DNA from 3 places in the Amycolatopsis sp. NPDC003865 genome. Region 2 is predicted to be linked to each of the others. Evidence: riboswitches for the same ligand, from Rfam matches in the RefSeq annotation. Region 2 holds a riboswitch; each other region holds the start of a gene.

Region 1 (4,271 bases), on a different contig from region 2:
CCGCCGTCTGCGCGTCCTCGCAGAGGAACGCGCAGGTCGGGCCGGAGCCGGAGACCGTGCCGGCGAGCGCGCCCGCGTTGACGCCCGCGCGCAGCGTGCGGCGCAGGCCCGGCCGCAGCGACACCGCCGCCGCCTGGAGGTCGTTGCCCAGCAGCAGCGCCAGCTGCCGCGGGTCACCCGATGCCAGCGCCTCGACGACCGGGGTGTGCGAGCCGATCCGCGGCGGGTTGCCGTCCGCGCGCAGCCGGTCGAGCTCGCCGAACACCTTCGGCGTCGACAGGCCCTGCTCGTCGAAGGCGAGCACCCAGTGGAAGGTGTGCCGGGAGAGCACCGGGACGAGCCGCTCTCCGCGCCCGGTGCCCAGCGCGGTGCCGCCGTAGAGCGCGAACGGGACGTCGCTGCCCAGGCCGGCGGCGATTTCGGCGAGTTCGTCGCGCGTGACGTCGAGGTTCCACAGGCTCGCCAGCCCGACCAGGGTCGCGGCCGCGTCGGCACTGCCGCCCGCCATGCCGCCCGCGACCGGGATGCCCTTGCGCAGCACCACCCGGACCTTCGGGTCGCCGGAGCGCCCGACGTGCGCGGACAGCGCTTCGACCGCGCGCCAGGCCAGGTTTTCGGGGCCGGTCGGGACCGAGCCCTCCCCCTCGCCGTAGACCTCGATGCCGGGCTCTTCGGTGACCGCGACGGTCACCTCGTCGGTCAGCGACAGCGCCTGGAAGACGGTCACCAGCTCGTGGTAACCGTCTTCGCGCAGGTCGTCGACCGCCAGGTGCAGGTTGACCTTGGCCGGAACCCGGACGGTGACTGGGGGCGGAACTACGGCGAGCACCCGACCAGCCTACGTGCCCGCGAAAACGCCCCGATGCGCCATGCGCATCGGGGCGTTCTCGGGGTTCGGGTCAGGCCGCGACGCCCTGGGGGCCGCGAGCGGTGTGCGTCACGTGGCCGCCGCGCTCGGCGACCCAGGCCAGGGCCGCGTCGGCGCGCTCGCCGCGGACACCCAGGCGGAAGCGGCCGACCGGGGTGTCGCCGATCCGGGTCAGGCCGCCGCCGATGGTGGCGAACTCGACGTCGAAGCGGCCCGCCGCCTCGGGCAGCAGCGCGCCGACCGACGCGAAGCCGACCAGCACGACGTCGACCGAGCGGTCGTAGCGCGACGCCTGCGAGCGCGTGGTCTCGATGGCGGGCAGCAGCGCCTGCGCGGTGCGGCTGGCCGGGTTCGAGATCAGGTCGAGCACCGTGCCGCGCTCGACGACTGTGCCGTCCTCGAGCACCGCGACGTCGTCGCAGACCCGGCGGACCACGCCGGCGTCCGGCGTCGTGATGACAACCGTGGTGCCCAGCTCGGAGCGGGCGCGGTCGAGCACGGCGAGGACCGAACCGGCCTCCTCCGGGTCGACGCCGGCCGTCGGGTCGTCGGCGAGCAGCACGGCGGGCGCCGCCGCGAGGGCCTTGGCGACCGCGACGCGGCGGAGCTGACCCTCCGACAGCTCGCCGGGACGCTGCGTCGCGCGCTGCGTCAGGCCGACCAGGTCGAGCAGCGAGCCGACCCGGCTGCGGCGCTGCGGGCCGTCGACGCCGAGCTGCTCGAGCGGGGAGGCGATGTTGCCGGCGATGGTGCGCTCGGCGATCAGCTCCGGCTTGGTCGAGACGACGCCGAGCTGGCGGCGGATCTCGCGCAGGCGGCGGCCGTCGAGGGTGCCGGTGTTGAGGCCGTCGAGCCGGACGACACCGCGGTCGGGCCGCTCCTGCAGCGCGATGCAGCGGGCGAGGACGGACTTGCCGGACCCGGCGGGACCGACCACGCCGAACAGCGAGCCCGCCTGGACGTCGACGCTCACGTCGCGCAGGGCGAGGACCGAATTTCCGTTGGTGGCAAAGGATTTGGACAGGTTTTCGACGGTGATCACGAAGGCTCCAGAAAACGGGGTGCGCGCGGCGCGCGGCACCCGGCCGCAAGCGAAAGTCGTCCTAAGTGGACGGTGCGTGAAGAAGAGGTGGACCGGCTACGACGAGCTCAGTGGGAGCGTCGACATGCGGTCACGGAGCGGCGGCCTTCGTCGACAACGCGACGCCTGGTCAGGAGCAGGGGGCGGGCTACCCTCTTCATCGGAAACGGCCTCCATCGGTCCTGGCGGTAGCACCTGCCCTGCGGAGGGTGGTTGCTGCGACTTCGGCGAGCCAGGTCTCTCAGTCGCTCGGGATGGACGTACTGAGTAAAACCGATCCCGAGGAGCGAACGCAAGCCCGTCGGCCCAGATCACACGACTGGAGGTGTCCGAATCGCGACATGGCACGGCAAGAGGCGTGCTTTTCGCCGACCGGCGTCGACTTCCACTGTGGACCTGCTAACGGACGGCGGCGATCCGGGCGAAGTCGTGCACGTCCAGTTGTTCACCGCGGGTCTTCGGATCGATCCCGGCGGCCGTGAGCAGCTCCCCCGCGCGCTCGGCGGAGCCCGCCCAGCCCGCGAGCGCGGCGCGGAGGGTCTTCCGGCGTTGCGAGAAGGCGGCGTCGACGAGGCCGAAGAGCCGATCGCGGTCGTCCGACGCCGGAGCGTCACCGCGCTCGAAGGCGACGAGCGCCGAGTCGACGTTGGGCACCGGCCAGAACACCGAGCGCGGCACGGCGGCGACCTTGCGCGCCGGGCCGTACCAGGCGAGCTTGACGCTGGGGACGCCGTAGATCCGGCTGCCGGGTCCGGCGGCCATCCGGTCGGCGACCTCGGTCTGGACCATGACGAGACCCTTGGCGAGCGAGGGCACTTCGGCGAGCAGATGCAGCACGACGGGGACGGCGACGTTGTAGGGCAGGTTGGCGACGAGCGCGGTCGGCTCGCCCAGTTCCTCGCGGGTGACGCGGAGGGCATCGGCCCCGACGACGGTCAGCCGGCCCGCGGCCTCGGGCCCCCGCTCGGCGACGGTCTTGGGGAGCCGTTCGGCGAGCTTGGGATCGATCTCGACGGCGACGACGTGCGCACCGGTGGCGAGCAGGCCGAGGGTCAGCGAGCCGAGCCCGGGCCCGACCTCGAGGACGACGTCGTCTTCGGCGACGCCGGCCAGCTCGACGATCCGCCGGACGGTGTTGGGATCGTGCACGAAGTTCTGCCCGAGCTTCTTGGTCGGCCGCACGTCGAGTTCGGCCGCCAGCCCGCGGATTTCGGCCGGTCCCAGCAGTTCAACCACCGGACGAGCTTACCGATCGTGGTCCGGCGGGCTTCCGCTCGGTGCAAGTCGTCGTGGCAGACCCAGGAACGCGAACGGCCCCCACCTCGTCGAGGTGAGGGCCGTTCGGAAAAGCTCTCAGGCCTTCTTGCCGCAGACCGGCCAGGCGCTGTAGCCGCCACGGGCGTCGCGGACCTTCTCCGCGATCGCGATCTGCTGCTCGCGCGACGCCTGGTTCGGGTACGCCGCGTACGCGTCGCCGCCGTAGGCGTCCCACGTGCGCTTGTCGAACTGGAGGCCGCCGTAGTAGCCGTTGCCCGTGTTGATGGCCCAGTTGCCGCCCGACTCGCACTGCGCGATGCGGTCCCACGCCGAGCCGTCGCCGATCGCCGGCGTCGGGGCCTGCTTGGTGCCGACGTGGATGATCTTCGGCTTCGGCTGGGTGATGACCTGCTCGGAGATGCTCTCGCGGGAGACCTCTTTGCCGTTCTTCTGCGTGACCTTGTAGGTCACCATCTTCTCGCCCGGCGTGCCCGGGTCCTCGACCGAGGTCTTGCCCTTGGCGAGGTCCGGGTCGTCGACGCGCTGCTCGGGCGGGTCGATGCTCTCCTTCTGGACGACCGTCGAGACGCCGGTGCGGCTGATGTGCACCTCGGCGCCGTCGGTCAGCTTGACGTCCAGGCCGCCCTCGGCCTGGTCCTCCGGGCCCAGGGTGAGCTTGTACTCGCCCAGGAACTCCTTCGTCGTGACCGCGGTCGTCTTCACCTGCTTCGGCGCGTTGGCGCCGTCGTACAGGGTGATGTTCTTCAGGGTCTTGATCTCGACGGTGGCGCCCTGCAGGGGCAGCTCGCCGTCCTTCGGCATCGACATCCACGTGCCGGGCTTGTCCAGCTCGGTCATGCCGAGCTGGCCCAGGGCGTCACCGAGGTGGGTGGCGCGGACCCAGGAGGTGTGCTCCGCGCCATCGACGATCATCTTCAGCTGGCGGCCGCGCTCGAGCTTGATGACGCCGCCGTCGCCGACCTCCGCCTGTGGGGAGGGGGAGAGCGAGTCGTGCGCGCCCACGGACAGGCCGGCGTCCTCCAGCACCTCGCCGACGGTGTCGCC
Region 2 (4,271 bases):
GTGCCGGCCCGGCGCAGCGACAGCCAGTACCAGCCGGCCACGGCGAGCACCACGCAGGCGAGGCCGGTGAGCCAGCCGAGCGTCGCCGACGGGACCACGTCGGTCGCGGTGGCGATCGCGACGCCCGAGAGCTGGTTGTCGGGCAGGCCCGTGCCGCCGAGGCCACCGGTGCCCACCAGCATCCGGTTCTCGCGGGTCATCGGCAGCGCCTGGAGGCCGGCGAACCGGCCGATGCCGTCCGCCGGGACCAGCGCGACCGCCACCATCACGAGCTGGGCGAACCCCAGCGCGGCCAACGGGAACCAGGAACGCCGCCGTCTCCCCATCGGCCCAGGCTAGCGCTCAGCAGAACGGCGGCAGCTCCCGCGGGTCGCCGGCCGGGGCCCAGCGGCCGTCCACCTTCGCGTACTCCCAGCGGGCCCCGCGCGCGACGATCTGGCGCAGCGCCCGGACCACCCGGTCGACGTGCTCCTCGGTGCTGCCCAGGCCGAGGCTGACGCGGATCGCCTGCCGGCCGGTGCCCCCCGTGGTGCCGATGAGGCGCTCGGCCGCGATGTGGGCGCAGAAAGCGCCGTCGCGGACACCGATGCCGTACTCGGCCGACAGCACCGCGGCGAGCCAGCCCGGGTCGAAGCCGTCGACGACGAAGCTGACCGTGCCGACGCGGTCGACCGGCGCGTCGAACAGTCGCAGTTCGGCGCAGCCCGGGATGCCTTCGAGCCCCTTGCGCAGCCGGGTCAGCAGGGCCTGCTCGTGGTGGGCGATCGCGGCCCAGTTTTCGGACAGGGTTTCGCACGCGACGCCGAGCGCGTACACGCCGACGGTGTTGGGCGAACCGGCTTCGTGGCGCTCGGGCCCGGTGTTCCAGACGACGGCGTCCTCGGTGACGAGCTTGGTCGCGCCGCCACCGGCGAGGTAGGGCCGGGCGGCGCGCAGCCAGTCGGCGCGGCCGATCAGCGCGCCGGCGCCGAAGGGCGCGTAGAGCTTGTGGCCGGACAGTGCGACGTAGTCGACGTCCAGTTCCTTGATCGAGACGCGGCGGTGCGGGGCGAGCTGGGCGGCGTCGAGCGCGATGCGCGCGCCGTGCTTGCGCGCGACGGCCGCGATCTCGGCGACGGGGAGCAGCTCACCGGTCACATTGGACGCTCCGGTGACGACGACCAATCGCGGTCCCTGCGGGGCATCCGCGAGCGCTTCGTCCACAGCGGACACCGCGGCGAGGCGGGTGCGCGGGGTCGGGATCCGCCGGACGTTCGGGCCCTGCCACGGCAGCAGCGCGGCGTGGTGCTCGGTGTCGAAGACGATCACCGTGGTGTGCCGGGGCAGGCTGCGGGCGAGGAGGTTGAAGGAATCGGTGGTGTTGCGGGTGAACACGACGGTGTCGGTCCGCCGGGCGTCGACGAAGCGGCGCAGGACGTCGCGGGTGCGCTCGTAGAGCTTGGTGGAGACCTGGGACGCGAAGCCGGCACCGCGGTGGACGCTGGCGTACCAGGGCAGGAACTCGTCGACCTTCGCGCGGACGGCGTCGAGACTGGGGGCGCTCGCGGCGTGGTCGAGGTTGGCGTAGCCGATGGTCTCGCCGGTGACCAGCGGGACGCGCAGCGCGGCGCCGGCGACGGTCGGGATGGCTTGCGCGGCAACGGTTTCGAGCGGGGTGATCGTGCTGGTGCGGTCGATGGCGAGAGTCATCGGTGCCTCCTCGGCGGTCCGGGGGACCCCGGCGAGGGGCCCGCGCTTGCCCGTCGCACGGCGCGACCGGCCCGGTCTTCACCCGGGGCACCCCACCGCGGTAGGAGGGTTGCCGGCCAGCAAGCCGGGGCTTCGCGCTGGCACTCATGACCTGAGCCAGAAGGTAACCGAGAACGCGGCCGGCGGCCAACCCCCGCCTCACATTCTGAGACGCCGCTCACACACCGTGAGCGGTCAGAGCTTCGCCCGGAAATGGCCGGGGAGCTGCGTCACGGTGTTGTCCGCGAGGTGGGTCGCGGTGCCCGCGTACTGCCCGGCTCCGGCGGTGAAGCGCCAGCCGCCGAGGGTCTTGCCGTCGACGGGCTCGGCGGATTGGACATCCCCGCGCACGGTCCAGAGCGTGAAGTGCACGTGGGCGCCGGTGCTGGTGCCGCCGCACGGGAGCGCGTTGCCGGTCGAACCGAGGACGGCTCCGGCGTCGACGTGCTCACCGTCGGTGACCGCGATGGCCTCCAGGTGATAGTAGCCGGTCCGCCAGCCGCCGGCGTGGTCGACGGTGACCCAGTCCCCGCCGGCGCAGTGCCGCAGGTGCACGGTCCCGGCCAGCGGCGCGCGCACGGTCCGGTCGGCCGGGCTGAAGTCGATGGCGTTCTCGACGCCGGTGCTGCCGTCGTCGGAATGGATGCCGGCCGAGTAGACCTGCTGGCCGGCCTTGAACGGGAGGGCGAGGGCCGGGAACGGTGCCACTTCCGCGATCGCGGCCGGGGTGGCGAGCAGGCCGAGGACCACGGTCATCACGAGGGCGAGGGCGGTCCTGCGAAGTTTTGTCACCGTGCGTACCCCTTTGACCTAATGCTCACCCATTCGAACTAACTCGATCGGGCACAGAGTAGGCCAAAAGGCGGATCCCGGGGAAGGTTCCGGACGCGAAAGATCACCCTGGCGAGAAAAGATCACCACGTCGGCCCGGAGAGTGGACAGAGACCGGACAACGCAGGGTTCAGGCGGCTGCGGGCGGGGATTGCCGGGCGCGCCGACAGTGCCGGCGCAGGTGGGGCACTCGAGAACAGGCAGGGCGCTCGCCCGCCCCGAGCTGCCGTTGAATCGGACCGGCCGCGACCACGAACGGGTTGCCGCCCGGCTCGCGCGGCCACCGCCGGAAGCGGGTTACCGCCCCGACTCGCCCCGCCACCGGGCCAGCCGGCCGGCTCGGTCCACCGCGCGCAACCGGCGCTCGACCGCGTCGCGGACCGTCGTTGTCGTCACCACCAGCAGCTGGTCGTTCTCCTGCAGCCGGCTCGTCTTCTGCGGGGTGAAGCCGGCGCCCTCGCGGACCACCAAGCTGACCGTCGCGCCCGTCGGGAGGCGCAGCTCCGACAGGTACACGCCGTGCAGCTTCGACCCCGGCTGGATGCGGACCTGCAGCAGCTCGGCGCCCAGCTCGTCCAGCGGTGCGGAGTCGACCTCGACCTCGTGCGCCTCGGACTTCTTCGCCAGCCCGAGCTTGCGCCCGAGGGGCCCGAGCGTCGCGCCCTGGACCAGCGTCAGCACGATCACCAGCACGAACACCGCGTCGACCAGCCGTTGCGCGCCCGGCAGCCCCTGCGACAGCGGGATCATCGCCAGCACGATCGGCACCGCGCCGCGCAGCCCGGCCCACGACAGGAACGCCTGCTCCCGCCACGGCAACCGGAACGGCAGCACCGACAGCACCACCGAGATCGGCCGGGCCAGCAACAGCACGACGGCGCCGGCGACCAGGCCCGGGACCAGCGTCTCGAACAGCCGGCTCGGCGACGCGAACAGCCCGAGCAGCACGAACAGCCCGATCTGCGCCAGCCAGCCGAGCCCCTCGGCGAACGACAGCGTGTCCGACCGGTGCGGCAGCCGCGAATTGCCCAGCACCAGCGCGGCGACGTAGGTCGCGAGCAGCCCGGACGCGTGCGCCAGCTGCCCGGACGAGTACGCCACCACGCAGACCGCGACCGTCGCGAGCGGGTAGAGCCCGGTCGCCGGCAACGCCGCCCGGCGCAGCGCGATCCCGCCGAGCCAGCCGAAGCCGAGCCCGATCGCCAGGCCCGCGCCCAGTTCGTAGACCACCAGCAGCGGCAGCGTCCAGTCCACAGTGGTGCCTTCGGCCAGCACGACGACCGCAATGTACGCCGGCGCGTCGTTGATGCCGGACTCCAGCTCCAGCGCCCCGACCAGGCGCTTGCCGATGCCGGCCGTGCGCAGCACCGAGAAGACCGCCGCCGCGTCGGTCGAGGCGAGCACCGCACCCCACAGCAGGGCGAACCGCCAGTCGAGGCCGAGCAGGAAGTGCAGCGCCGCGCCGGTGACCGCGATGCTCACCACGACGGCCACTGTGGACAGTACGATTCCCAGTCCCAGCGCGGGTTTCACCGCCGACCAGCGCGTGGTCAGCCCGCCTTCGGCGAGGATCATGACGAGCGCGGCGAGGCCGAGCGACTGGGTCAGCTCCGGGTTGTCGAACCGGATGCCGAAGCCGGCTTCGCCGAGCACCACGCCGATCCCGAGGTACAGCAGCAGCGAGGGCAGGCCGAGCCGGATGGAGACGCGCA
Region 3 (4,271 bases), on a different contig from region 2:
GGGCGCTCTCGTCGGCCTGGCGGTCGCGTTCGAAGGTGATCCTGCGGCGAGCCCACTGCTGCCCGCCCTCTTCGGCCAGGGTCTCCACGCGCGCGACCAGCACCCGGACCGCGTCCTTGCCTTGGTACGGCGGTGCGGAATGGAGGTACAACGCCGCTTCACGCTCGATCGCGTAGCCGATCTGGCTGTGCTCCACCCAGTTCTGGTGCATGCCGAACGTCGTCCGGATGCCGGTGGCGACCAGCACGACGGCGCCGAGCGCAGCGATGACGACCGAGTCGAGGTGGGCGGTCGCGGCCACCGGGATCGCGGCCGAGCCGGTGAGGGCGATGACCTCCACCACGCCGTACCGCAGGCGGTCTCGCCGGGCGCCCTTCTTGTACCAGCGCCACTTCGCGACGACCGTCATCGGCAAGGCCTGGCCGTCGCGTTCGGCGGTGACCATCCAGTGCTTGCCGAGATTCCGCATTCCGAACCCTCCCGGACCGAGCCGACACCTGGCGGGTGCCGACCTTATCGGTCCGGGGAAACGCGAAAGGAGGTACTCGCCGGGGCGAGCCGCGTGGCCCGCCCCGGCGGGGACGTCAGTAGCCGAGCGCCTCGTTCACCGCGGCGGCCGACGGCGGCACGGTCGCCTTCGGGCCGATGTGGTTCTCGACCGCGTCGAGGGTCTTGAGGCCGTCGCCGGTGATCAGGAGGACCGTCTCGGCGTCCGGGTCGAGCTTGCCCGTCTCCACCAGCTTCTTCGCCGTCGCCACGGTGACCCCGCCGGCGGTCTCGGTGAAGATGCCCTCGGTGCGGGCCAGCAGCCGGATGCCCTCGACGACCTCCTCGTCGGTGACGTCCTCGATCGCGCCGCCGGTGCGGTTGACGATGTCGAGGACGTACGGGCCGTCGGCCGGGTTGCCGATCGCCAGCGAGCGGGCGATCGTGTCCGGCCTCACCGGCTGGACCACGTCCTGGCCGGCGCGGAACGCGGCCGACACCGGCGAGCAGCCGGTCGCCTGTGCGCCGAACACCTTGTACGGGCTGGCGTCCACGAGACCGAGCTGGCCCAGCTCGCGGAAACCCTTGTCCACCTTCGTCAGCTGCGAACCGGAAGCGATCGGCACGACGATCTGCGGCGGGATGCGCCAGCCGAGCTGCTCGGCGACCTCGAAGGCGAGCGTCTTCGAGCCCTCCGAGTAGTACGGCCGGACGTTCACGTTCACGAACGCCCACTTCGGGTGCTCACCGGCCAGCTCGGTGGCGAGGCGGTTGACGTCGTCGTAGTTGCCGTCGACGGCGATCAGGTCGCCGTCGTACACCGCGGTGGTGAGGATCTTGGCGCGCTCGAGGGTCTTGGGGATCAGCACGACCGACCGCCAGCCGGCGCGGGCCGCGGCGGCGGCCGTCGCGTTGGCCAGGTTGCCGGTCGAGGGACACGCCAGCACCTCGAAGCCGAACTCGCGGGCCGCGGCCAGCGCGACGGCGACGACGCGGTCCTTGAACGAGTGCGTCGGGTTGCCGGTGTCGTCCTTGACCCACACGCGCTTGAGGCCGAGTTCCTTGGCGAGGCGGTCGGCGCGGACCAGCCGGGTCGCGCCGGGCTCGGTGTTCGGGATCTCTTCGACGTTGGACGGAACCGGGAGGAGCTTCTTGTAGCGCCAGATGTTCTTGGGGCCGGCCTCGATGTCCTCGCGGCGGACGCGGCCGAAGTCGTAAGCGACCTCGAGCGGCGAGAAGTCCTCGGCGGAGACGAATTCCGGGGCGAGCGGCTGCCGGTGACCCTCTTCCTTCGACACCAGTTCGACGGCGGGACCGAGATCCGGGGTCTTCGTGGTGGAGGTCGTGCCGAGGGTTGCGGTCATCGCGAGGTTCCTTTCCTCATCTGCCCCGCCGAAGCGGGCCGGAATTGGCACCGTGGTCGTCAGCTACCCCGCGATCGCGGGATGACAGGCTGTACGCCGGTTGCCGGGGCTTCGTCGGGCCGTTCCCTCTGCCCCTCTGGATGAGCGGTATTCGGTTGTCGGTGCGCGCCGATCGGCGCGCCGCCTCGTGGACACCGTACGACATCGCGCTCACGCCGTGCCACGCCGGTTGCCGCACATCACCGGAGCGGGCGCACAACACCGCAAGTGAGAGGATCCTCGGGTGACCGCGCAAGCCACCGCCCCCGCCCCGCTGCACCTGGTGCTCGGCGAGGAAGAACTGCTGATCGAACGGGCCGTCCGCGAGACGCTCGCCGCGGCCAGGGCGATCGACGCCACGGCCGAGCTGACGCGGGTCCGGGTGTCGGATCTCACAGCACCTGAGCTGGCCGAACTCGTCAGCCCGTCGCTGTTCAGCGAAGGCCGGGTGATCGTCCTCGAGTCGGCGCAGGACATCTCGCAGGAGCTGGCCGACGCCGTGGCTTCCTACCTGAAGGACCCGGCGGACGGTGTCGTGCTGGTCGTCGTGCACACCGGCGGCGGCCGCAGCAAGGCGGGCAAGTCGCTCCCCGCGGCGCTGAAGAAGGCCGGCGCCGAGGTCACGGAGTGCCCGAAGCTGACCAAGCCGGCCGAGCGCGAGCAGTTCGTGCGGCACGAGGTGCGCCGCGCGGGCGGCAAGATCGACCCGGCGGGGGTGGCTGCGCTGATCGACGCGGTGGGCTCCGACCTGCGCGAACTCTCCTCGGCGGCCAGTCAGCTGGTCGCCGACACGGGCGGGACGGTCGACGCCGACGCCGTCCGCCGGTACCACCGCGGCCGCGCCGACGTGACGGGCTTCGCGGTCGCGGAGAAGGCGGTCAGCGGCGACCGGTCGGCGGCGCTGGAGTCGCTGCGCTGGGCGATGCAGCTGGGCGTCCCGCACGTCCTGGTGGCGGACGCGCTGGCCGACGCCGTCCGCACGATCGCCCGGGTGTCGGGCGCGGGCCGCGGCAACCCGAACCAGATGGCCGGCGAGCTGGGCATGCCGCCGTGGAAGATCCGCAAGGCCCAGGGGCAGTCGCGGGGCTGGAACCAGGACGGCCTGGCCACGGCGATGCGCGTGGTCGCGCGCCTGAACGCCGAGGTCAAGGGCGTGGCGGCCGACCCGGGCTACGCGCTCGAGCGCGCCGTCCTCGAAGTGGCGGCCGCCAAGGGCTGACCCCGGGCATGAAGAAAGCCCCGGCCGGAGCCGGGGCTTTCCCAGAAATCAGCTTCAGAGCGCGTTGACGCGCTTCGCCAGCGCCGACTTCTTGTTGGCGGCCTGGTTGGCGTGGATGACGCCCTTCGAGACGGCCTTGTCCAGCTTCTGGGCGGCGTCGCGCTGCAGCTCGACGGCCTTGGCCTTGTCGCCGGCCTCGGCGGCTTCGCGGACCTTGCGGATCGCGGTCTTCACCGAGGACCGGATCGCCTGGTTGCGCTGACGCGCCTTCTCGTTCGTCGTGATGCGCTTGATCTGCGACTTGATGTTGGCCATAGGGCAACTCCTGTTTCACTCGGTGAGATCGCCGCCGCGCTGAAGTGGCCCCGCGGAAAGCGGGTTTCCTCCATGACGGAATGCCGCACGGGCAGCGAGCGACCACTTTAACAGCCGGGCCGCGGGCGTCCGGCACCGGGAGTACGGTGGGTGACGGCAGTGCCTAGGGTTCCGTCGCCGGCCCGCGCAGCCGACACACAACCAGGGCCGGCGGGCCTGGTCCGAGCGGCACCATCGGCGGGCCCGGACGGCCGGTCGTTCATCTGACGGGGCAAAAGCCTGGAGGACCCGGTTTTCGCGCGCGCGAAAACCCGAAGGGGTCCCGTGAACGCCACCGCTCTGTCCCTCGTCCTCGTCGCCGCCGTCGTGCACGCCGCGTGGAACCTCGCCGCCAAGCGGATCTCCTCCGGCGGTACCCAGTTCGTCTGGCTCTACTACACGGTTTCCGCCGTCTTCCTGCTGCCGGTGACCGTCGTGCTGCTGGTCGTCGAGCCCGCACGTCCACAGTGGAGCTGGCTGCTCGCCGCCGTGGTGACGTCGGTGCTGCACGTCGCCTACGGCGTCGTCCTGCAACGCGGGTACCGGGTCGGGGACCTCTCCGTCGTCTATCCCGTCGCGCGGGGCACCGGGCCGCTGCTGTCGGTGCTGGCCGCCGTCCTCGTGCTCGGCGAACGGCCCGGCGTCCTCGGCCTGGTCGGCGCGTTCCTGGTCATCGCCGGCGTGCTGGTGATCAGCACCGGCCGCCAGGCGGACGACGCACGGGCGGTCAAGGCGGGGATCCGCTACGGCCTGCTGACCGGCGCCACCATCGCCGGCTACACGCTCTGGGACGCGCACTCCGTGACCGG

What was found. A riboswitch is a leader RNA that binds a small molecule or an ion and turns the genes downstream of it on or off. The one in region 2 is predicted to bind S-adenosylmethionine.
Region 1: it holds a riboswitch for S-adenosylmethionine, as region 2 does, so the genes downstream of both, ACWEVP_RS35490 (methionine ABC transporter ATP-binding protein) here and ACWEVP_RS24005 (aminotransferase class V-fold PLP-dependent enzyme) in region 2, are expected to answer to the same signal.
Region 3: it holds a riboswitch for S-adenosylmethionine, as region 2 does, so the genes downstream of both, thrC (threonine synthase) here and ACWEVP_RS24005 (aminotransferase class V-fold PLP-dependent enzyme) in region 2, are expected to answer to the same signal.

The regions. Positions count from the first base shown of each region.
Region 1 is NZ_JBSGJA010000018.1:183,711-187,981, reverse strand. It holds gene ACWEVP_RS35495 (4-(cytidine 5'-diphospho)-2-C-methyl-D-erythritol kinase) at 1-829, opposite strand, end outside; gene ACWEVP_RS35490 (methionine ABC transporter ATP-binding protein) at 900-1,910, opposite strand; SAM riboswitch class I at 2,120-2,210, opposite strand; gene rsmA (16S rRNA (adenine(1518)-N(6)/adenine(1519)-N(6))-dimethyltransferase RsmA) at 2,349-3,185, opposite strand; gene ACWEVP_RS35480 (transglycosylase family protein) at 3,303-4,271, opposite strand, start outside.
Region 2 is NZ_JBSGJA010000010.1:103,004-107,274, forward strand. It holds gene ACWEVP_RS24000 (hypothetical protein) at 1-326, opposite strand, end outside; gene ACWEVP_RS24005 (aminotransferase class V-fold PLP-dependent enzyme) at 343-1,689, opposite strand; SAM riboswitch class IV at 1,727-1,841, opposite strand; gene ACWEVP_RS24010 (M23 family metallopeptidase) at 1,924-2,520, opposite strand; gene ACWEVP_RS24015 (potassium/proton antiporter) at 2,857-4,271, opposite strand, start outside.
Region 3 is NZ_JBSGJA010000005.1:139,266-143,536, reverse strand. It holds gene ACWEVP_RS14810 (DUF4231 domain-containing protein) at 1-469, opposite strand, end outside; gene thrC (threonine synthase) at 585-1,850, opposite strand; SAM riboswitch class I at 1,864-1,997, opposite strand; gene holA (DNA polymerase III subunit delta) at 2,134-3,108, shown strand; gene rpsT (30S ribosomal protein S20) at 3,163-3,423, opposite strand; gene ACWEVP_RS14790 (DMT family transporter) at 3,748-4,271, shown strand, end outside.